DNA from 3 places in the Acidovorax sp. GW823-FHT05D11 genome. Region 1 is predicted to be linked to each of the others. Evidence: predicted binding sites of a transcription regulator. Region 1 holds the regulator's gene; each other region holds the start of a gene.
The links. The regulator sigma-54, encoded in region 1, starts transcription at its own class of promoters, with help from an activator protein. The targets are predictions, from matches to a motif close to TGGCANGNAANCTGCTTT.
Positions count from the first base shown of each region.

Region 1 (7,266 bases):
CAGTTCGCCGTGGCCTACCTGCGCAACGAGCAGGACAAGGACCTGCAGGCCTTCAATCTGAAGTTCGACGAGTACTACCTCGAGTCGAGCCTGTACACCAGCGGCCGCGTCGAGGCCACCGTGGGCAAGCTCGTGGCCAACGGCAAGACCTACGAGCAGGACGGCGCGCTGTGGCTCAAGAGCACGGACTACGGCGACGACAAGGACCGGGTCATGCGCAAGAAGGACGGCACGTACACCTACTTCGTGCCCGACGTGGCCTACCACATCGCCAAGTGGGAGCGCGGCTTCACCAAGGTCGTCAACATCCAGGGCACGGACCACCACGGCACCATCGCCCGCGTGCGCGCCGGGCTGCAGGCAGCCGGCGTGGGCATCCCGCAGGGCTACCCCGACTACGTGCTGCACACCATGGTGCGCGTGGTCAAGGGCGGCGAAGAGGTCAAGATCAGCAAGCGCGCGGGCAGCTACGTCACGCTGCGCGACCTGATCGAATGGACCAGCAAGGACGCGGTGCGCTTCTTCCTCTTGAGCCGCAAGCCCGACACCGAGTACACCTTCGACGTGGACCTGGCCGTGGCGCAGAACAACGACAACCCGGTGTACTACGTGCAGTACGCCCACGCGCGCATCCAGTCGGTGCTGCGCGGCTGGGCCGAGCAGGGCGGCGGCGATGTGGCCTCGCTCCAGGGCGCGGACCTGTCGGCGCTCGAAGGCCCGCAGGCCCAGGCGCTGATGCTGCAGCTGGCCAAGTACCCCGAGATGCTCACCGCCGCCGCCGACGGCGAGGCGCCGCACGACGTGACCTTCTACCTGCGCGACCTGGCCGCCAGCTACCACAGCTACTACGACGCCGAGCGCATCCTGGTGGACGATGAAACCGTCAAGCGGGCCCGGCTGGCCCTCGTCGCCGCCACCGCGCAGGTATTGCACAATGGCCTGGCCGTGCTGGGCGTGTCGGCTCCGGCCAGAATGTAAGCAGTCACTATGAAGAAACAACAGACGGGTGGGACCATCATCGGCTTCATCGTCGGGGTCATCGTGGGCCTGGGGGCCGCACTGGCGGTGGCCGTGTACGTGACCAAGGTGCCGGTGCCCTTCCTCAACAAGGGCAACGGGCGGGGCGTGGACATGGATGCCGCCGAATCCCAGAAGAACAAGAACTGGGACCCGAACTCTCCGCTGTACGGCAAGAACCCCGCGCGTCCCCCCGCGCCGGCGGTGGCGGCGGCTTCCGCGCCCGCCTCCGCGGCGGCGCCCGAGGTGCGGGCGGCCGCCTCCGCGCCCAAGCCGGTTGCCAGCAAGCCCGAGGCGGCCAAGGCCGAAAGCAAGCCCGGCGCCGATCCGCTGGGCGATCTGGCCGTCGCCAAGGCCGCCGCCAAGGGCAACCTGGACCCGTTCGACTACTTCGTGCAGGCCGGGGCATTCCGCACCCAGGCCGATGCGGATGCCCAGCGCGCCAAGCTGGCCATGCTGGGCTGGGAGGCCCGGGTGAGCGAGCGCGAGCAAAATGGGCGGGCCGTGTTCCGCGTGCGCGTGGGCCCGTTCACCAAGCGCGATGATGCCGAGCAGCTCAAGGAAAAGCTCGACGGCGCCGGGGTGGAATCGGCCCTGGTGCGGGTGCAGCGCTGAACTGCCGCGCAGCGGGAGCTGAACTTTTTGCGGGGGCATGGCTCACATCCCCCAGACCAGAACCAGGAGAGTCTTTGCCATGAAACGCCGTGAGTTTTCTTTGTCCGCCGCCTCGGCGGTTGCCGCTTCCGCCCTGACGCTGCCAGTGGCCACCCCCGCGCTGGCCCAGGCCCGCCAGTTCAAGGAGGGCAAGGACTTCAAGCGGCTGGACAAGCCCGTGGCGCCCGATGCGCCCGCCGGCAAGGTCGATGTGATCGAATTCTTCTGGTACAGCTGCCCCCACTGCCACGCCTTCGAGCCCACGCTCGACGCATGGGTGAAGAGCGCCCCCAAGGACATGAGCATCCGCCGCATGCCCGTGGCCTTCAATGCCAGCTTCGTGCCGCAGCAAAAGCTCTACTACACGCTCGAAGGCATGGGCAAGCTCGACGCGCTGCACGCCAAGGTGTTCCGCGCCATCCATGTGGAAAAGCAGAAGCTGGCCAAGGACGACGAAATCCTGGCCTGGGTGACCCAGCAGGGGGTCGATGCCGCCAAGTTCAAGGAGGTCTACGGCTCCTTCACCGTGTCCAACCAGGTGCGCCGTGCGTCGCAGTTGCAGGACGCGTATGGCGTGGAAGGCGTGCCTTCCATGGGCGTGGCCGGCAAGTACTACACCGATGGCACCATGGCCGGCAACATGCAGAACGTGCTGCAGGTGGTGGAGCATCTGGCCGCCACGGCGAAAAAGGGGTGACGCCTCCTTGAAGGAAGCGTGGCCCTCGTGAGCCGCCTTCCTGCCAAGGGGAACGCACCCGGCGGCCCGGCAGCGCCGGCTCCACGGGTGCAGGCGTCGGCTTCCAAGCGCCGACGGCCTCGGATGTCCCAAGAAGAAGCCCGCGGATGCGGGCTTTTTTCATGGCGCGCGCCGTGGGGTGGCTACAATGACCTGCAAGATTCGTGCCCTATGAACTACCGCATCCTCCCCCACCTCCTGCTTGTCGCCCTGGCCTGCCATCTGGGCGCGGCGCACGCCGAAAAGGCCGACCGCGCCAAGCCCATGAACATCGAGGCCGACGCCTTGCGACACGATGAGCTCAAGCAGACCAGCGTGTTCTCGGGCCGCGTGGTCATGACCAAGGGCTCTATCGTGCTGCGCGGCGCGCGGCTGGACGTGCGCCAGGACGCCGACGGCTACCAGTACGGCGTGGTCACGGCCGAGGCGGGCAAGCGGGCCTTCTTCCGCCAGAAGCGCGATACCGTGGCCGGCGCGCCGGACGAGTTCATCGAAGGCGAGAGCGAAGTCATCGAGTACGACGGCAAGGCCGACAACGTGCGCTTCATCACCCGCGCCGAACTGCGCCGCTACCGCGGGGCGGTCCTCAGCGACGAGATCACCGGCGCCGTGATCGTCTACAACAACCTCACCGATGTGTTCACCGTGGACGGCAAGCGCACCCCCGCGACCAATGCGGCGGGCGATGCGCCCGCGCCCGGCAGCCGGGTGCGCGCGGTGCTCGCGCCCAAGGACCCGCCCGCCGGTACCGCCGCGCCGGAGGCCGCGCCCCCGGCATCGGCGCCGGTGCTGCGCCCCAGCAACAGCCTTGGCGGCGGCTCCAAGTGAGCGCGCAGCCCGTCAGCTCCGGTCCTGACGCCCAGGCGGGCAGCCGCCTGGAGGTGCAGCACCTGGCCAAGTCGTATGGCAGCCGCAAGGTCGTCAAGGATGTGTCGCTGGTCGTGCAAAAGGGCGAGGTCGTGGGCCTGCTGGGGCCCAACGGCGCGGGCAAGACCACCTCGTTCTACATGATCGTGGGCCTGGTGCGCAGCGACGCGGGCGACATCCGCATCGACGGCCATTCGGTGGCCCACATGCCCATCCACCGCCGCTCGCGGCTGGGGCTGTCCTACCTGCCGCAGGAAGCCTCCATCTTCCGCAAGCTCACGGTCGAAGAGAACGTGCGCGCGGTGCTGGAGCTGCAGCGCGCGGACGACGACGGCAAGCCGCTGTCGCGCGAGGCCATCGAAGAGCGTCTCACGGCCTTGCTCCAGGAGCTGCGCGTGGACCACCTGCGGGCCTCGCCCGCCATGGCCCTGTCGGGCGGCGAGCGCCGCCGCGTCGAGATCGCCCGCGCGCTGGCCACGCAGCCGCGCTTCATCCTGCTGGACGAGCCCTTTGCGGGCATCGACCCCATCGCCGTGATCGAGATCCAGCGCATCATCGGTTTTCTCAAGGCGCGCGGCATCGGCGTGCTCATCACCGACCACAACGTGCGCGAGACGCTGGGCATCTGCGACCACGCCTTCATCATCAGCGATGGCCAGGTGCTGGCCCAGGGCACGCCGTCCGAGATCGTGGACAACGCCGAAGTGCGCCGGGTGTACCTGGGCGAACATTTCCGCATGTAGACATGGCCTCCACGCTTGTCACTTCGTGTACTGCGCTGCCCCCCGAGGGGGCCTTCGCGCCTTGGGGCGGCCCGGCGGCGCGGTACGGTGTCCCCACGCTCCCCGCTGCGCGTGGTTCGCTGCCCCCCGAGGGGGCCTTCGCGCCTTGGGGCGGCCCGGCGGCGCTCAATCAATGAAACCTGGACTCTCGCTGCGCGTCTCGCAGCATCTTGCATTGACCCCCCAGCTTCAGCAGTCCATCCGGCTGCTGCAGTTGTCCACGCTGGAACTCTCGCAGGAAGTCGAGCAGATGCTCGACGAAAACCCGTTCCTCGAACGCAACGTCGACGAGGCGCCGCGCGAGGAGTTTGGCCTGGAAGCCGCCGATACGCCGGCCCAGGCCGACGACTACAGCGCGGATGATGCTATTTTTTCAGGAGCTACCAGCGCAAGCAGTACCAGCGCTGAGGCTCAAAATGATGCTGAAACACCGAGCGCGGGCGCCGACGAGCCCGACTGGAGCGGCGACGGCACGGTGGAGATGGCGCCCAACGACGCCGAGTGGGGCGGCGACGCCCCCGCCCGCAACCGCAACGACGCCGAAGGCGACGAGGCCGACGCCACCGAGCTGGCCCGCACGCACGAATCGCTGACCGCCTTTTTGCACCGACAGGCGCTGGCGCTGCGCCTGTCCGAGATCGACCGCGCCGCGCTGCGCTTCCTGATCGAATCGCTCAACGACGACGGCTACCTGGAGGATCCGCTCGAAGAGCTGGCCATCAGCCTGGCCGGGCCCGACGACCTGGAGCAGATCGAGGAACTGGTGCACCGCTTCACCGTGGCACAGCGGCTGCTGCAGAGCCTGGAGCCCGTGGGCGTGGGCGCGCGCGGCCTGGCCGAGTGCCTGACGCTGCAGCTCAAGGCGCTGGCCGCCGACGAGGACATCGACATCGACCCCGACACCGTGCAGACCGCGCTGCGCGTGTGCCAGCAGCCGCTGGAGATGCTGGCGCGGCGCGACGTGCGCCGCCTCACGCAGGCCTGCGGCGACAGCGAGGAGCGCACCCGCGCCGCCATGGCGCTGATCGCCCGGCTGGAGCCGCGCCCGGGGCGCCGCTTCGCCGACGTGGAGCGCAACATCATCATCCCCGACGTGATCGTGCGCAAGGCCGGGCGCGCCAATGGCCGCGACGGGCAGCACAACTTCATCGTGCAGCTCAACCCCGACGTGATGCCGCGCCTGCGCGTGCACGACATCTATGCCGGCGCCCTGCGCGGCCACAAGGGCGGCGAGGGCCACCAGGGCATGCAGCAGCGCCTGCAGGAGGCGCGCTGGTTCATCAAGAACATCCAGCAGCGCTTCGACACCATCCTGCGCGTCTCGCGCGCCATCGTGGAGCGGCAGAAGAACTTCTTCACCCACGGCGAACTCGCCATGCGCCCGCTGGTGCTGCGCGACATCGCCGACGAGCTGGGCCTGCACGAGTCCACCATCAGCCGCGTGACCACGGCCAAGTACATGGCCACGCCCATCGGCACCTACGAGCTCAAGTACTTCTTCGGCTCGGGCCTGGGCACCGAGACCGGCGGCAATGCGTCGAGCACCGCCGTGCGCGCCCTCATCAAGCAGTTCGTGGCCGCCGAGAGTCCGACCAAGCCGCTGTCCGACAGCCAGATCGCCGAGATGCTCAAGGAGCAGGGCATCGAGTGCGCGCGCCGCACCGTCGCCAAGTACCGCGAGGCGCTCAAGATCGCGCCGGCGAATCTGCGCAAGGCCCTGTAGGCGCCGTGCGAGCGTGTGCACGGCGCATGCGCCTGGTGGCCCGTTTTTCCGCTCCGTTGCCGTCTTTCCCTCTCACTTCGCCACCCCGTCCATGGCCCGCATCGTCTTCGACCTTCCCGCGCACTTCGGCTTCGCCACCGAAATGCAGATCTACATCAGCCATGTCAACCAGGGCGGGCACCTGGACAACGCGCAGCTGCTGAGCCTCGTGTCCGAGGCCCGGGTGCGGTTTTTCCAGTCACTCGGCTACCCCGAGGCCGACGTGGGCGGGCTGTCCATCGTGGTCGGAGACATCGTGGCGCAGTACAAGTCCGAGGGCTTCCACGGCGAGACCATGCGCGTGGAGATGGCGCCTGCGGACTTCAACCGCTATGGGTTCGACCTGGTCTTTTGCATGACCGAGAAGACCTCGGGCCGCGAGGTGGCGCGCGGCAAGATCGGCATCGTTTTCATCGGCAAGGCCGGCCGCAAGGTGGCGCCGATCCCGGACTCCATCCGCCAGTTGCTGCTGGCCCGTGCCGGCACGCCGGATTCACACGCACTTTCCGAGCGCGTATCCTCACCATCGTCATGAACCAACTCCAACTTTTTCTCCCCTGCGCCGCCGGTGTGGAGGGCTTCCTGGCCGACGAAGTGCACGGCATCACCGGCCTCACGGGGCAGGACCTGCTGGTGGGCCGGGGCGGCGTGCTGCTGCGCGCCTCGTGGCGCGACGCGCTGCTGCTGAACCTGCACAGCCGCCTGGCCCAGCGCGTGCTGGTGCAGCTGGCGCACCGCCCGTACCGCTCCGAGAACGACCTCTACGCCGCCGCCAGCGACGTGGCCTGGGAAATCTGGTTCACCACGCGCCAGACCTTCAAGGTCGAGGTGACCGCCCAGCACAGCCCGCTGCAGAGCCTCAATTTCGCGGGGCTCAAGGTCAAGGACGCGGTGGCCGACCGCTTTCGCGCCAAGAGCGGCGTGCGCCCCGACGTGAACACGCAGTGGCCCGACGTGCGCATCCACCTGCACCTGACCACCGACGAAGCCACCATCTACATCGACACCTCGGGCGAGCCGCTGTTCAAACGCGGCTGGCGCGAGGACAAGGGCGACGCCCCGCTCAAGGAAACCCTGGCCGCCGCCATGATCGCCGCCAGTGGCTGGGACCCCCACGGCGACAACCCCCAGCCGCTGTACGACCCCTGCTGCGGCAGCGGCACCATCGCCATCGAGGCCGCGCAGATCGCCTGCCGCATCCCGGCGGGCATGCTGCGCCGCTTTGCGTTCGAGAAACTGCTGCCCTACCAGGCCCATGTCTGGTCTGCTATTAAAAATGAAGCTGAAGGTGCAATACAGACAGGCGCTGTGCCTATTTTCGGCAGTGACGTCGCCTTCCGGATGGTGGATTTCGCCGAGCGCAATGCCGAGCGCGCCGGCGTGGCGGGCGCCGTGCAGCTGCGCGGAGGCGATGCGCTGCAGCGCATGCCGCCGTGCGAGCAGCCCGG
Region 1 is NZ_CM179502.1:5,152,535-5,159,800, reverse strand. Features, by position in the region: gene argS (arginine--tRNA ligase) at 1-978, shown strand, start outside; gene AC3RCE_RS23790 (SPOR domain-containing protein) at 988-1,632, shown strand; gene AC3RCE_RS23785 (thiol:disulfide interchange protein DsbA/DsbL) at 1,712-2,368, shown strand; gene lptA (lipopolysaccharide transport periplasmic protein LptA) at 2,579-3,235, shown strand; gene lptB (LPS export ABC transporter ATP-binding protein) at 3,232-4,017, shown strand; gene AC3RCE_RS23770 (RNA polymerase factor sigma-54) at 4,190-5,779, shown strand; gene AC3RCE_RS23765 (acyl-CoA thioesterase) at 5,871-6,353, shown strand; gene AC3RCE_RS23760 (THUMP domain-containing class I SAM-dependent RNA methyltransferase) at 6,350-7,266, shown strand, end outside.

Region 2 (7,266 bases), 220 kb from region 1:
TCCCGCAGTTGGCTGCTGCCCAGGGCTGCCGCGTACAGCACGGCGGCGCGCCGGGTGGCGGGCTGGGAGGTAAACCCCGTGCCCTGGGGCTCGGCGATCCACTGGCGCAGGGTGTCGACCCCCGGATTGGACAGCACCCTGGCACGCGCCGCGACCATCGCGTGTTCCAGCGTGGAAGGCGCTGCCGCCGTGGTGGTGGCACCCGGGGGAATGCGCGAGTGCATGTCCGCCATGCGCTCGGTGGTCAGCGGGTGGCTGCGCAGATAGGGCCAGGAGCCGTTGTCGTTAAGACGGTTGGCCTGCTGGAGCTTGTCGAACATGCTCACGAATCCTTGCGGCGCGAACCCCGCGGGCGCCATCAGGCCGTAGCCGATGCGGTCTGCCTCCCGCTCCATGTCGCGCGAGAAATTGAGCTGGTTCTGCATCGCCAGCGCCTGGCCTCCCACCACCAGCGCCTGTGTGGCACCCGGGTTCTTGCTGGCCGCCAGGGCACCCAGAATCATCGTGCCCAGCAGCAGGGGCGTCTGTTTGCTTTGCTGGGTGACCAGGCGGGAGATATGGCGCTGGGTGACATGGCTGAGTTCATGGGCCAGCACAGAGGCCAGTTCGTCGCGGCTGGTCACGACGCCGACGAGCCCCAGGTGCAGGCCCAGATAGCCCCCAGGCAGCGCGAAGGCATTGACGGTGCGGTCCCGGCCCAGAAGGATTTCCCAGGCAAAGCGCTCATCCAGCTCGGAAGAGAGTTCCCCGCGTGCCTTGGCGGCAGCCATCAGCGGGCGCCATATGCCTTGTACATAGTCCGCGATCACAGGATCGTCGATGTAGTCGGGATCCCGGTAGAGTTCGCGGATGATGCGGTCACCCAGGCGGCGCTCGGCGCTGGTGGTGAGGTCGCTGGAGTCGCCGAGGGTGGGGAGATCGGTCTGGGCCACCGCCAACGGCATATGCAACGCCTCATGAGCTACAAGAAATATAGCTGCTACCGCTTTATGCATAGGCACTCGAAGCCATTTTCGCTGAAATTTCCGCACGAAGGTCCTTCCCATCCGCAGGGCGATGCACATGCCTTGCCCTGTACTAACGCCGTATGATGCCTTCGCCTTCTAAATGTTTCGCTCCATTCGCATGTCCATCTTCACCTCGCCTCTCACCCACTTCGACGCCCAAGGCAAAGCCCATATGGTGGACGTTGGTGCCAAACCCGCTACTCGCCGAATCGCAGTGGCCAGGGGCCGGATTGAAATGCTGCCTGCCACTCTGGCGTTGATCCAATCCGGTACTACCCACAAGGGAGATGTGCTTGGCATTGCGCGTGTCGCAGGCATCATGGCAGCGAAGAAAACCAGTGACTTAATCCCTCTGTGTCATCCTCTGGCACTCACCCGCGTTGCCCTTGAATTCGAAGATTCTGGTGCGCGGCAGCCGGGAACGATTGGCATAGTTTGCTCTGCAACAGTGGAAACGGTTGGCCCTACTGGTGTGGAAATGGAAGCACTCACCGCCGTTCAGATAACCCTACTTACTATTTACGACATGTGCAAGGCCGTTGACAGGGGAATGTCTATCCACGATGTGTGCATAGTGGAAAAGCATGGGGGCAAGTCAGGGAGTTTTGTGACCGAGAGGCTCGCCGAGCTGGGAGGTGAGACTAGGCTGTCAGAAAAAACCATCAATACGGGCGTAAGACACAGGCAAGGCAGTTGATTTGTGAAGAAAAACTACCCAATCAAATCTACGTCCAGCTGTCAGTGGTAGCCAGATTAGATCGGATTCAGGAGTTTTTGCAGCTCGTACCGCAGTGTTTATTCGTTCTGCATCCGCTGGGCGATTAGCTCTCAAGACGGCTATTGACCGCCCCGCCTTCAACACCTGAGGAATCGACAGATCATATGTTTGCCACCAGTCCGGCCGCAGTGACGGCTCCAGCCCTTCCAGTGACATGTCGATGCTTTCCAGCATTTCTTGATTATCTTTGGGTTGCCGGATGCCAACGAGCACTGGCCCCATCCATGGGAGCTGTTGAAGTCCCTTTACCGCATGCGCTAAATGGGCGGAGTTGACTTCTGCCGCCGAAACCAGACGAATACGGTCCACCTCAAATACCAAGCGTACAGGACGAGTATCTGTCACGGTGCTCATTCCGTAGGCCAGCGCTGCAGCTTGGATTAAACCGACGAGCGACATGTCGAGGGTTAGTTCTCTTGCAGACTTAGCGGGATTCCACAACACCAAGGTCAGCAGCGGCCCGCATACCACATCAACCCCAATTACCAACCAAAACAATTCACGGCCAGAAACGAGTTCATAGAACGGCCAGGGATACCAAACATAAAAAACCAGAATCGCGGCCAACGTGGCGATCATGACGGTCACGAGCAAGTGAGTGGTCGAGGCCTTTAGGGCGGCACGGTGGCGAATACGCATGGGACAAAGTAAGTCAAAAAACGTTAAAAACACCAACTCCTATAAACCACGATTTCCCCTTAAAGTGGATGGCGGCAATTGGCTGGTACATAGCGGAAGGCGGTCATCAAGGCCACTCCACAGCCCCATACTACAGGAGCTCTGGCGGCGAGCGGTGACCCGGGGACCGCGGTGTTGGTCACAATGCCGCTGCCGGGGGTCAGAACCAATGGAGTCCCCAATACAGAACCTACCCCACCTCCGTAGTTGATCGTGATGCGGCCTTCTGGCAATACAGGTGCAGAGACGTCTGCAATGGCGCCAATAGCAATCGAGGTGACATGCGTTCCTGGGACGTACTGATATCCATAGCTGCCCGCCACCGGGGCACCCGTGCCAGCATAGGGCAAGATACCGCCGCTTTGCGTTGCAAAGAATGAATCCACCACCGCTGTTTTGGCAGTGCCAGCTAGGCTAAGGCCCTCTGTAACTCGGGCACGGATGGTGTAATCTTGATACATGGGCAGTGCCACCGCTGCCAAGATTCCGATGATGGCCACTACGATCATTAATTCGATCAAAGTGAATCCCGATTGAAAGTGCTGTTTCATGCCTTCTTCCTCTCTTTCATACAACTGAAGTGGCACTTGAATTGAATGAGTGACGAATGAAAGCACAGCAACATTCAAATGTGATTCACCAAAAAAAAGGCCGCACAAGGCGGCCTTTCTCCAATCGCCTTTATTAGACGTTGTTAAAGCGGCAGTTGGCCGGAACATACTTGAAAGAGGCGGTGGCAGCAATGCCGCAACCCCAGACAACAGGAGCGCCTGCTGTCAAAGGACCACTTGGTACGGCGGAATTGGTTACCGTGCCAGCGCCGGGAGTGAGCAACAACGGATTGCCCAAAGTGGTTCCAAGGGAACCGGCATAGGTAACGGTGATTCGACCAGAATTAGCTGCGACGGGAACAGCAATGGTAGTCGCTGCAATCGCAATAGAAGCTACATTGGTGCCGGCGGTATATTCATATCCATACGTGGTGTTTCCAAGCGCGGGAGCGACAATCGCACCGGTGCCAGCATAGGCTTCAATCGTGCCTTGCGTGGTATTCGCAAATGTTTCTGCAACTGCCGTCTTCGCGGCCGATGCCAAGCTCAGGCCTTCAGATACCTTGGCGCGGATGGTGTAGTCTTGGTAAGCAGGCAGTGCCACAGCAGCCAGAATACCGATGATGGCCACTACGATCATCAGTTCGATGAGTGTGAAACCCTTTTGCAGATTGCGCTTCATAAGAAACTCCTTGGAGGTCGATTGCAATTAACAACCTGCAGAAGAATTCTCCAGGTCTGATCATGATGCAGCATTTCTCATGCCAGCTTGGTGTCTGCCAAAGGCAGTGAGTCCACTCTGCACGATCCCAGCTCGCTGGCGCAGCCTAATATGCGGCTACGGAGGATGGAGTGACATTTTTGTTCCGTCACGACTGTCATCGATTCCATGTTTTGTTGCCAGTTGTGCAGGATTTGTCATTGAAGCTGCGCAGCCGACGAGGGGGCGCGTGCGTGAACAACGCTGGTCTACAAGGTGAATTCCTGTCCTGCCTGTAACCACTGGATGCTAAATGGGGTCCCCTCATCCGAAAGATTGACAGTCTTGTCGGCAAGCAGCTCCCGTATCTCGCCCATGATGACTTCCGTTTCAGCCGGCTTGGTGTGGGTGATGTACACCGGACAGCCACGCTGTTCGCACAGGCGCAATTCTGCCAACAACGACCGAGGCGACAGGTGCAAGCTACGGCGGGCCAGGGCTCTCTCGCGTTCGCTAAATGCGGTCTCCATGACGAGCATGGCAACAGGCAACTGGTTCACCCGGTCCCAGAAGGCCGAGTTCCGTTCGGTATCACCGCTGAAGACCCACCATCCTTGCAGTCCTTGAATGGCATAGCCCACCGCGGGCACGGTGTGGACTGCTGGAAGGACCTCCACGACCACACCAGCGGAAGTACATTGTTCGCCCACATTGAGCGGACAAAACCGCATGAATGGACTGTCTGTCGAAGGGATACGTGCGAAGTCAGGCCAAATGATATCGTTGAAGATGTGTTTGCGCAGCACCTCAATTGTCGGCCGCAAAGCGTGAATTTGCACAGGGGCTTGGCGAAGCGACGACACGGCGTCGAGCATCAGCGGCAACGCCGCGATGTGATCCAGATGGGAATGCGTCAGAAACACATGGTCGATCTTGCGCATCTCGTCCAGTGTCAGGTCGCCCACCCCCGTACCCGCATCGACCAGAATGCTATCGTCGATGAGGAAGGAAGTAGTCCGGCAATCTTTGGCGATGGCCCCGGAGCAGCCCAATACACGAACCTTCATGGGCCAACCTGTCTATTTAGTGTCGAAATTGGTGGCGTCGTCCCATTCTGGGTCGAAGAGCTGCCCTTGTAAGGTTTGCACGCGGGACGCATACATGTCATAGATGGCAGAGGGCACGGTAGTTTGCTGCAAGCTCACCAGCAGTTTGTCGCATTGTGCCCAGTCCTGGGCGCGATAGGCGTCCAGAAAGTGCTTCCATATGGATAATTCTTCCGCTTTCTGAGGCATCGTGGCGTGCAGTGCGGCAACCGGCGAATAGATAGCCACTGCCTGAGCCTTGCCCTTGACGCGCACCCGATCCAACTCTTGCCAGACAAAACCTGGTGCCTGGGCTTGGGTGGATTCACTCGCCACGGTGCGAACGCCATAGTGCTTGGACAGGCCCTCTAGGCGAGATCCCAAGTTGACCGCGTCGCCGATGACCGTGTAACTGCGCCTCATTTCCGAGCCCATGTCGCCCACACACATGGTGCCGGTGTTGAGTCCTATGCCGATACCAATCTCCGGTAGCTTGCGCTCCCGATGCGACAGATTGATCTGTTCCACTGTCTGCTCCATGTCCAGCGCTGCCCGCACCGCCAGTTGCGCATGGTCTGGCGTAGCCACCGGCGCTCCCCAGAACGCCATCACGCAGTCCCCCATGTACTTGTCGATGGTGCCGCGATGACTGCGAATGATGTGGGTGAGCCGGCTGAACACCTCGTTGAGCAGGGCTTGGAGTTGCAGCGGTTCCATCTGTTCCGACATGGCCGTAAACCCCCGCATATCGCAGAACATGACGGTCAGTTCCTGGTTGCTGGCCTGCATGCTGTATTTGTCGGGCTGCTTGACCATCTCGTCCACCAGTTCCGGCGGCACATACGTGCCAAACAGCGCAGCCAGTTCCCGCTTGGAGCGGCTTTCCACAAAGTAGCCGTAGACCATGTTCAGGGCGAATGCGAACACCGCCATCACCACCACGGTAGCCAATGGCATGGCCAGGCCATGGGCGAGGTAGAGCCAGAGATTGAGCACGGCAAGGACTGAGACGGTCCCAAGGCTGAGCAAGACCGCGGAGGTCGCCGAAAGCGCTGGCAGCGCCACCGCCAGCAAAAGGCCTGCGATGAGCAGCTGCACGGCATCAAAGCCCACGGCGTAGTCTGGCCGCACGATGCTTTTCCCGTCCAGAAAGGCCGAGAGCATGTTGGCGTGCGTCTCCACGCCTGGGTAGGTGCGGCCCACCGGGGTCACGCGCAGGTCCAGCAAGCCGGGCGTGGTCGAGCCCACCAGCACCAGCTGGTTCTGAAGGCTATGGGAAGGGAGCTTGCCCTCCAGGACGTCGGACGCGGAGATGTACCGGAACGACCCACCGCCGACATCCCCGGGGCCGCGAAAGGGGATGAGGGTTGCGAGCTGGGCGTCCACGGGCAATGCCAGCGCGCGGCCATCCTGGCGCAGCACGACGCTCTGCAGCGTGTCATATCCGCCTTCAGGAAGGGGGCTGGCAAAGCCGGGGTGCACTTCCGGCATGCCAAGCACCGTGCGAAACATCGCCAGCGCGAGGGATTCGTAGTACTTCCCCTGGTGCTCCGCAAGCAGGGGGAGGGAGCGGACGACGCCATCGTCATCGGTGATGGAGTTGAAAAAGCCTGCGGCGGGCACGGCGCTGGCAAGCTCTTCGATGTTGCTGCCATAACCGCCCCAGGAAGTGGTTTTCAGCGGCAGCCCGCGCAGCCGCTCCGGGGAGAGCGCTGGCGCGGGCAACACGCCTTTTGTCCTTCCGTCCCGGTCGCTGGTGAGGTAGTAGCCCAGAACCGCCGGCCGCCCCTGGAGCGACCGGGCGAAGAGCGCGTCATAGTCGAGCGCCGGGGCCAGGCGCACGAGTTGTTCCTTGAACCCTGCCTGGGCCCGCAAGGGGCCCCGGGCCAGCTGCTCGAGGCTCGAGAGTCCCGAGCTTCCGTCGGCTTCCGCAAAGAGGACGTCGAAGCCCACGACCGCCACCTGCTGGCGCTCGAACAATTCACGGCTTAGGGTGGCGAGCTTGTCTCGCCCCCAGGGCCAATGCCCCACCCGCTCCAGGCTTTTCTCGTCGATGTCGACGATGACGATGCGCTCGTCCAGCGTGCGCGGCATGGTGGCGCGCAGCCGGGTGTCGTAGATGATGTTTTCCAGCCGCTCCAGGACCTGGAGATGAAGAACGCCTGCAATGTGCAGCAGCGCAAATACCAGCGGAATCAACGTGACCGCCATGCGCCGCCCATGGCGCCAGAACAGGTGCAAGACGGGATTGCGCACGAATTCCAGGGGCAGTGGGCCGGAATGAGCCGCCTATGGGGCTGCTGCAGTCCGGCGGTGGCGGTCAGCTCTGTTCGAACTGCATTTCCGTGCCGGCCAGTTCGAGCCGGTCACCGTTCTTGAGCGGCACGGGCGATGTTCCGATGGAGGCGCCGTTGAGCAACGGCATGTCGGGACCTTCCACGTGGGCCAGCACGAATCCTTGATGGCG
Region 2 is NZ_CM179502.1:5,368,888-5,376,153, reverse strand. Features, by position in the region: gene AC3RCE_RS24825 (M48 family metalloprotease) at 1-995, opposite strand, end outside; gene moaC (cyclic pyranopterin monophosphate synthase MoaC) at 1,126-1,704, shown strand; gene tfpZ (TfpX/TfpZ family type IV pilin accessory protein) at 1,657-2,424, opposite strand; gene AC3RCE_RS24810 (pilin) at 2,484-3,014, opposite strand; gene AC3RCE_RS24805 (pilin) at 3,148-3,696, opposite strand; gene AC3RCE_RS24800 (3',5'-cyclic-nucleotide phosphodiesterase) at 3,984-4,781, opposite strand; gene AC3RCE_RS24795 (CHASE2 domain-containing protein) at 4,794-7,010, opposite strand; gene AC3RCE_RS24790 (FHA domain-containing protein) at 7,120-7,266, opposite strand, start outside.
Region 2: AC3RCE_RS24805 (pilin) is a predicted target of sigma-54. The motif match lies at 3,764-3,781, and genes of this name have one in related genera.

Region 3 (7,266 bases), 840 kb from region 1:
CTGCTGGCCGCCCGACAGCTGCCAGGGGTACTTGTGCGCGTGGTCCTGCATGCCCACGCGGCGCAGCAAGGCCATCGCCTGCTCGTTTGCCTGGGCCCGCGGCGTGCGGCGGATGCGGCGGGGAGCCAGGGTCACGTTGTCCAGCACGCTCATGTGGCCGAACAGGTTGAACTGCTGGAACACCATGCCGACCTCGCTGCGCTGCTTTTGCAGCGTGGCCAGGTCGTCGGTGACTTCCTCGCCGCCGATGGTGATGCGGCCGGAGTCATGGGGTTCGAGCCGGTTGATGGCGCGCAGCAGCGTGCTCTTGCCGGAGCCCGAGGCGCCGATGATCACGGTGACCTCGCCGGTGTTGAACACGGTGGACACATCGCGCAGCACCTGGTGGGCGCCGAACGACTTGCAGACCCGGTCCACCACGATGAAGGGTGTGGCCTGGCGTGTCATTGGTTGCGGCCTTCCACGTCGAAGCGGTATTCCACCGCGTTCGAGATCTGCGTGACCAGGGTGGTCAGCAGCAGGTAGGTGATGGCCACGGTGGACAGCGTGGCAATGGGCTGGAACGTGGCCGACTGGATGCGGTTGCCCACGTTGGTCAGCTCCACCACGCCGATGGCGTAGGCCAGCGACGAGTCCTTGAGCAGCGCCACGAAGTTGCTGACCAGCGGCGGCAGCGATATCTTGAAGGCCTGTGGAAACACCACGTCCAGGAACACATGCATGCGGCCCAGGCCCAGGGCCTTGGCGGCCTCGGTCTGGCCGCGCGGCACGGCCAGCAGCCCGGCGCGGATGGCCTCGGCGTTGTAGGCGCCCACGTTCAGGCCCAGCGCCAGCACGGCGGCCGCGAAGTCGGGCAGGTTCAGGCCCGGCACCAGCACCGGCAGCGCGAAGTACACGAACAGGATCTGCACCAGCAGCGGCGTGCCGCGGATGACCCAGATGTAGAAGCTGGCCACCCAGCGCACGGCGGCAAAACGCGCGGTGCGGGCGAGCGCGGCGGCGGTTCCCAGCACCAGCCCGACGCTGCCGCTGATCAGCGTGAGCCACAGGGTGGTGCGCGCGCCGTCGGAGAACGCCTGGGCGTTGGGGCCGATGGGCTCGGGCAGGAAGGACAGCAGCTTGCCGAGCAGTGCCAGCACCAGCACCATCAGGATGACGGCCGAGACGAGCGTGGCGTTGCTGCGCTGCTGGCGGCTCCAGCGCTGCGGCCAAAAGGCGGTGAGCATGAAAAAGACCCCTGTGACTACATGCGGGTCGTGCTTACTGGCAGCGGACGTCTTCGTTGAAATACTTCTTGGACAGCGCGGCATAGCTGCCGTCGGCCATGACTTCGGCCAGCGCCTTGTTCCAGCCGGCGGCCAGCGAGCTGTTGCCCTTGGCCACGGCGGCGGCGATGCGCTCGATGAACAGCATGTCGCCGAGCTTGAAGCCGGCGCCGGGGTTCTTTTCTGCCACGGCCTTGGCCACGAAGCGGTCGGTCACCCAGGCGTCCACGCGGCGCGAGTTCAGCGCGCTGCGGGCATCCACGTCGGTGGGGAAGTTCTTCATTTCCTTGATGGACGAGACCTTCTGCACGTTCTCGAGGTAGCTGGTGCCGGTCTGCACGGCCACCACCTTGCCCGCCAGGTCCTTGGCGCTCTTGATGGCGGGATCCATGGCGATGATCATGCCGCCCGAGCAGTAGTGCGGGTCGGTGAAGGTGACGGCCTTGGCGCGCTCTTCGGTGATGCCGTGCGAGGCGATCACCAGGTCCCAGCGGTCCTGGCGCAGGCCGGTGAGCAGCGCATCGAAACCCAGGGTCTTCCACTGGATCGCGAGGCCCATCTTCTTGGCCACCAGTTCGGCCGTCTCCACCTCGAAGCCGGTCAGCGTGGTGCCGTTGAAGAAATTGAACGGAGCGAACTGCCCCTCGGTCGCGATGAGGATCTTGCCGTCCTTCTTGACCTCGTCCAGCGTGCGGGCCTGGGCGGCGAATGCGGCGCAGAGCGCGAGGGCGGTGGCAACAGCCTTGAACAATTTCATGGGATGGGTCCTGTCGGGGGTATTTCAGGTACAAAAAATCCGGCATGCGGGTAGCAGGCCGGAGGCTGGTGGATCGGATGCACAGGCATCGCGAAACGCGAAGCCTGCCGTCATCAAGTAGTAACGATTATAAATATGCGAATTTTTTCCTTGGGCCTGCGGACAACCCTCAAAGCCCCGTTGTGTGCCAATTCACAACAGGTTTAGAGCGGTGTCCCCAACCGGACGCAGGCGCTACGGCTCCGTCTACAGGGCGAGGTCGGCGCTACCGGTGCGAGCCAGACCAGTGCCCCCGCGCAAGGGCCGCCCCGCCGCGCTGGGGGCGTCCCCCTTCAGGGGGAAGGCGCCGAAGGCGACTCAGGGGGTTACCGAAGAAACGCGTCGTACCCCGTCTTGAGGATCAGCGTGCTCACCACCACGATGAAGATGCCGCGCACGAAACCCGTGCCGTGCTTGAGCGCCAGGTGCGTGCCCAGCAGGCTGCCCACGACGTTGGCCACGGCCAGCGTCACCGCGAAGTGCCACCAGACGTGGCCCTTGGCGGCAAACAGCACGATGGCGGCGACATTGGTGGCGCAATTGAGCAGCTTGGCCGAGGCCGAGGCATTGAGAAAGTCGTAGCCGAGCAGCCGCACGAACAGGAAGACGAAGAAGCTGCCGGTGCCCGGGCCGAAGAACCCGTCGTAGAAACCGATCAGCACGCCGATCAGGCAGGCCGCCAGCACTTCGGCGCGGCCCGCGAAGCGCGGCGCATGGTGCCGCCCCAGTTCCTTCTTGGCCAGCGTGTAGGCCAGCACGCCCAGCAGCACCAGGGGCAGCAGCTTGCGCAGGAAGTCGGCCGACATCACCGTCACCGCCCAGGCGCCGGCGAACGAGCCGGCGAAACCGGCCGCCGCGGCCGGCAGCATCGCCGGCCAGCGGATCTGCACGCGGCGGCTGTACTGCCAGGTGGCCATGGCCGTGCCCCACACCGAGGCGGCCTTGTTGGTGCCCAGCAGCGTGGCCGGTGGCGCCCCCGGAAAAGCCGCGAACAGCGCCGGCACCATCACCAGCCCGCCGCCACCCACGATGGCGTCCACGAAGCCCGCGAGCAGCGAGGCCAGGGTAATAAAAATCCATTCCATCGCAGTATTTTCGCACCCAGCCTGCTATGGATTTAGGAACAGATACAGAGACCAGCGCACCGGGCCCGGCGACGAACGGGCAAGAAAAAGGCGCTGGGATCGCCAGCGCCTGAAAAAAAACGCACCTCGTTGGGTGCTTGAAATTTGGTTATTGGTAGAAAGGATGTCTCCTCGGGCCCCTCGCTTGGCACACCGAAGCGCGCTTTCGAGTGCCGCAACTGTAACGGCTGCACCCCGCTGGTGCATTGGGGGTTTCCCGCCCCCGTTGTGGGGCGGGAAAACCGCGCGCGGGGCCACGAATCGGGGTTCGCGGGTTGGCACGGCTCATGCAATGCGCTTGTAACAATTTGCGAAAGGGAGCCTTCATGCGGGCAGTCAACCACCGGTTCATCGCGGTCGTGTCGTTGGGTCTGGGGCTGTGCGCCAGCGCGCTGGCGCAGGCCGTGCCCGAGGTGGCGGCGGCCCCCGCCGCGCCCCTGGCGCGCCCTGGCCTGGTGGCGCACGGCGCCGTCAGCGCGGCGGACACCGCCTGGATGATGACCTCCACGGCGCTCGTGCTGCTGATGACGCTGCCCGGCATTGCCCTGTTCTACGCGGGCATGGTGCGCAAGAAGAATGTGCTCAATACCATGGCCAGCGTGGTCGCCATCGCGGCGCTGGTCAGCCTGCTGTGGTTCGGGGCGGGCTACTCGCTGGCGTTCACGCCCGGCAACGCCTGGGTGGGCGGCTGGGAGCGCGCGGGGTTCACGGGGCTGGACTTCGACCTGGCGGGCGGCAAGCTCGCCGTGAGCCATGTCGCGCCGCACATTCCCGAATCGGTGTACGCCATGTTCCAGCTCACCTTCGCCATCATCACGGCCGCGCTCCTGGTGGGCGCGTTCGTCGAGCGCATGCGGTTTTCCGCCATGCTGATCTTCATCGGCCTGTGGACCTTGCTGGTCTATGCCCCGGTGGCGCACTGGGTGTGGGAGCCGGGGGGCTGGCTGGCGCGGATGGGCGCGCTGGATTTCGCCGGGGGCTCCGTGGTGCACGTGAACGCGGGCGTGGCGGGGCTGGTGTGCGCGTGGTTCCTGGGCCGCCGCACGGGCTATGGCCGCGAGCCCTTCGAGCCCTACAACCTGGGGCTCACCATGGCGGGCGCGGGCCTGCTGTGGGTGGGCTGGTTCGGCTTCAACGCGGGCTCGGCCGTGGCGGCCGATGGCCGGGCGGGCCTGGCCATGGCGGTCACGCACCTGGCCGCCGCCGCTGGTGCGCTGTCCTGGATGCTGGGCGAGTGGGTGGTGCGCGGGCGCCCTTCGCTGCTGGGGCTGTGCTCGGGTCTGGTCGCGGGGCTCGTGGCGATCACGCCCGCCGCAGGCTTCGTCACGCTGCGCTCGGCGGTGGTGATTGGCCTGGTGGCCGGGCTGGCGTGCTACTGGGGGGCCACGGGGCTCAAGCGCCTGCTGCGTGCCGACGATTCGCTGGATGTGTTTGGCGTGCATGGCATTGGCGGCATCGTGGGCTCGCTGCTCACGGGGGTGCTGGCTAGCAAGACCGTGGGGGGCGTGCAGGGCAGCCTGCTCACCCAGGCCATCGGGGTGGGCGCCGTGATGGCCTACAGCCTGGTGGTGACGGCCGCGCTGCTGTGGATCATCAATTTTGCGATGGGCGTGCGCGTGGATGCGCAGAGCGAGCAGACCGGGCTCGACATCGCCCAGCACCGCGAACACCTGGGCGGCTGAATGAAGCCCGCTCTCCCGAGGCCCTGCGGGCCTTCCCCCGCTCTCGCACCGCCGCGCAATGCGGGCCGGGGGGCGCAGCCAGCGCGGCGGCCCGCGCCTGGGCCGCACCGGTTTCATTCGCCGCGGGTTGTGCGCAGCGCAATGGATGACTGAAATGCAGTAAGGAGCCGACCATGCCCGATTCCGACAAGCTCGCCATTGCCGCCCACCTGCATGTGCTGCTGCGCCGCAAGACGGGGCGCGTGACCGACACCGAGTGGATGGCGGCCAACGCCGAGTACGCGCTGGAGATCGTGCGGTTCGCGCGCCAGCGCGCGCAGGAGGACAACGCGCCCGAACTCACCGAATGGGCGGACCGCCTGGACCAGGCCATCCATGCCGCGCCACCGGCCGCCCCGCGCCGCCCCTTGCTGGATGTGGCCACCCAGGCGGTGCGCCAGCGCATGGCGCCGCCCCCGCCGGAGCCCGCGCCCGAGGTGCCCCGGTATGTCGGGGGAATCCGCTGACCGCGCCGCGGCCGTGGGGCCCGCGCGTGGGCGGGATCCATATCAGTGCGCTGCCGCGCCCTGCACGAACAGGCCCGCCGTGGGCAGCAGCCCGGCCAGCTTGTCGTCGCCATAGGTGCGCAGCACCTGCGCAATCACGACCTGGTAGCCGTTGAGCCACTGCGCTTGCGCCGCCTTGGCCTTCAGGTGGGCGGGGTGCTGCATCAATGCCTGCAGGGCCTCGAGCGACTGCCAGTAGTACACGTTGGACACCAGGCCCTTGCCCGTGTCCTCCCACGATTCCTCGCCCAGGTAGCCGTCGATGGAGCGGGCGGCGGTGGCAATCGCCTCGTCCAGGCGGTGGAAGGCGTCGTCGAACTGTTTGGTGGCGAAGATGAAGGTGGAGGAGTACATGGGCGCGATGGTACCCACGCCTATGCCGTGCGCCGCGCCTGGATGATCCACTCCGCCGCCTTCTCGGCCAGCATCAGGGTGGGCGAGTTGGTGTTGCCGCTGGTGATGGTGGGCATGGCCCCCGCATCCACCACCCGCAGGCCCGCAATGCCGCGCACGCGCAGTTGCGAGTCCAGCACGGCCATCGGGTCATCATCCCGCCCCATCTTCGTCGTGCCCACGGGGTGGAAGATGGTGGTGGCGATGTCGCCGGCCAGGCGCGCCAGGTCCTCGTCGCTCTCGAACTGCACGCCGGGCTTCCATTCCTCGGGCCGGTACTTGGCCAGCGCGGGCTGGGCCACGATGCGGCGCGTGACGCGCAGGCTGTCGGCCGCCACCTGGCGGTCTTCGGCGGTGCTCAGGTAGTTGGGCGCGATGGCCGGTGCGGCCTTGAAGTCGGCGTTCTTGATGTTCACCGTGCCCCGGCTCGTGGGGTTGAGGTTGCACACGCTGGCCGTGAAGGCCGGAAAGCTGTGCAGCGGCTCGCCAAACGCGTCGAGCGACAGCGGCTGCACGTGGTACTCGATGTTCGGCCAGGGCTGGTCGGCGCTGCTGCGCGTGAAGGCGCCCAGCTGCGAGGGCGCCATGCTCATGGGGCCGCTGCGTTTGGTCGCGTATTCGAGCCCGATCTTGGCCTTGCCCCAGAGCGAGCTGGCCATGGTGTTGAGCGTGGGCACGCCGCCCACCTTGAACACCGCGCGGATCTGCAGATGGTCCTGCAGGTTGGCGCCCACGCCGGGCAGGTCGTGCACCACGTCGATGCCGTGCTGGCGCAGCAGCGCGGAGGGGCCGATGCCCGAGAGCTGCAGCAGCTGCGGCGAGTTGACGGCACCGGCGCTCAGGATGACCTCGCCCGTGGCGCGGGCCGTGACCATCTCATGCCCGTCCCACACCAACACGCCCGTGCAGCGCTTGCTGCCGTCGGGCTGCGTCTCGATGAGGAGCTTGGCGGCCTGCGCGCTGGTCCACATCTCGAAGTTGGGGCGGCCGTAGCAGGTGGGCCGCAGGAAGGCCTTGGCGGTGTTCCAGCGCCAGCCGCTTTTCTGGTTGACCTCGAAGTAGCCCACGCCCTCGTTGCTGCCGCCGTTGAAATCGTCGGTGGCGGGGATGCCGGCCTGCTGCGCGGCCTGGGCGAAGGCGTCCAGCACGTCCCAGCGCAGGCGCTGCTTTTCCACGCGCCACTCGCCGGAGCTGCCCGTGGCCTTGTTGCCGTGCAGGCGCTTGAAATTTTCATTCACGCCATCGGGCTGGTCCAGGCGCCAGTGGTCCTCGTGGCGGCGGAAGTAGGGCAGGGCGTTCTCCCAGCGCCAGCTGGCGTCGCCGGTCAGCTCGGCCCACTGGTCGTAGTCGCGCGCCTGGCCGCGCATGTAGATCATGCCGTTGATGCTGCTGCAGCCGCCCAGCGTCTTGCCGCGCGGGTAGCGCAGGGTGCGGCCGTTCAGGCCCGCGTCGGGCTCGGTG
Region 3 is NZ_CM179502.1:406,725-413,990, forward strand. Features, by position in the region: gene AC3RCE_RS01875 (amino acid ABC transporter ATP-binding protein) at 1-447, opposite strand, end outside; gene AC3RCE_RS01880 (amino acid ABC transporter permease) at 444-1,226, opposite strand; gene AC3RCE_RS01885 (ABC transporter substrate-binding protein) at 1,261-2,022, opposite strand; gene AC3RCE_RS01890 (sulfite exporter TauE/SafE family protein) at 2,388-3,146, opposite strand; gene AC3RCE_RS01895 (ammonium transporter) at 3,512-4,867, shown strand; gene AC3RCE_RS01900 (hypothetical protein) at 5,041-5,373, shown strand; gene AC3RCE_RS01905 (antibiotic biosynthesis monooxygenase family protein) at 5,416-5,766, opposite strand; gene AC3RCE_RS01910 (GMC family oxidoreductase) at 5,787-7,266, opposite strand, start outside.
Region 3: AC3RCE_RS01895 (ammonium transporter) is a predicted target of sigma-54. The motif match lies at 3,462-3,479, and genes of this name have one in related genera.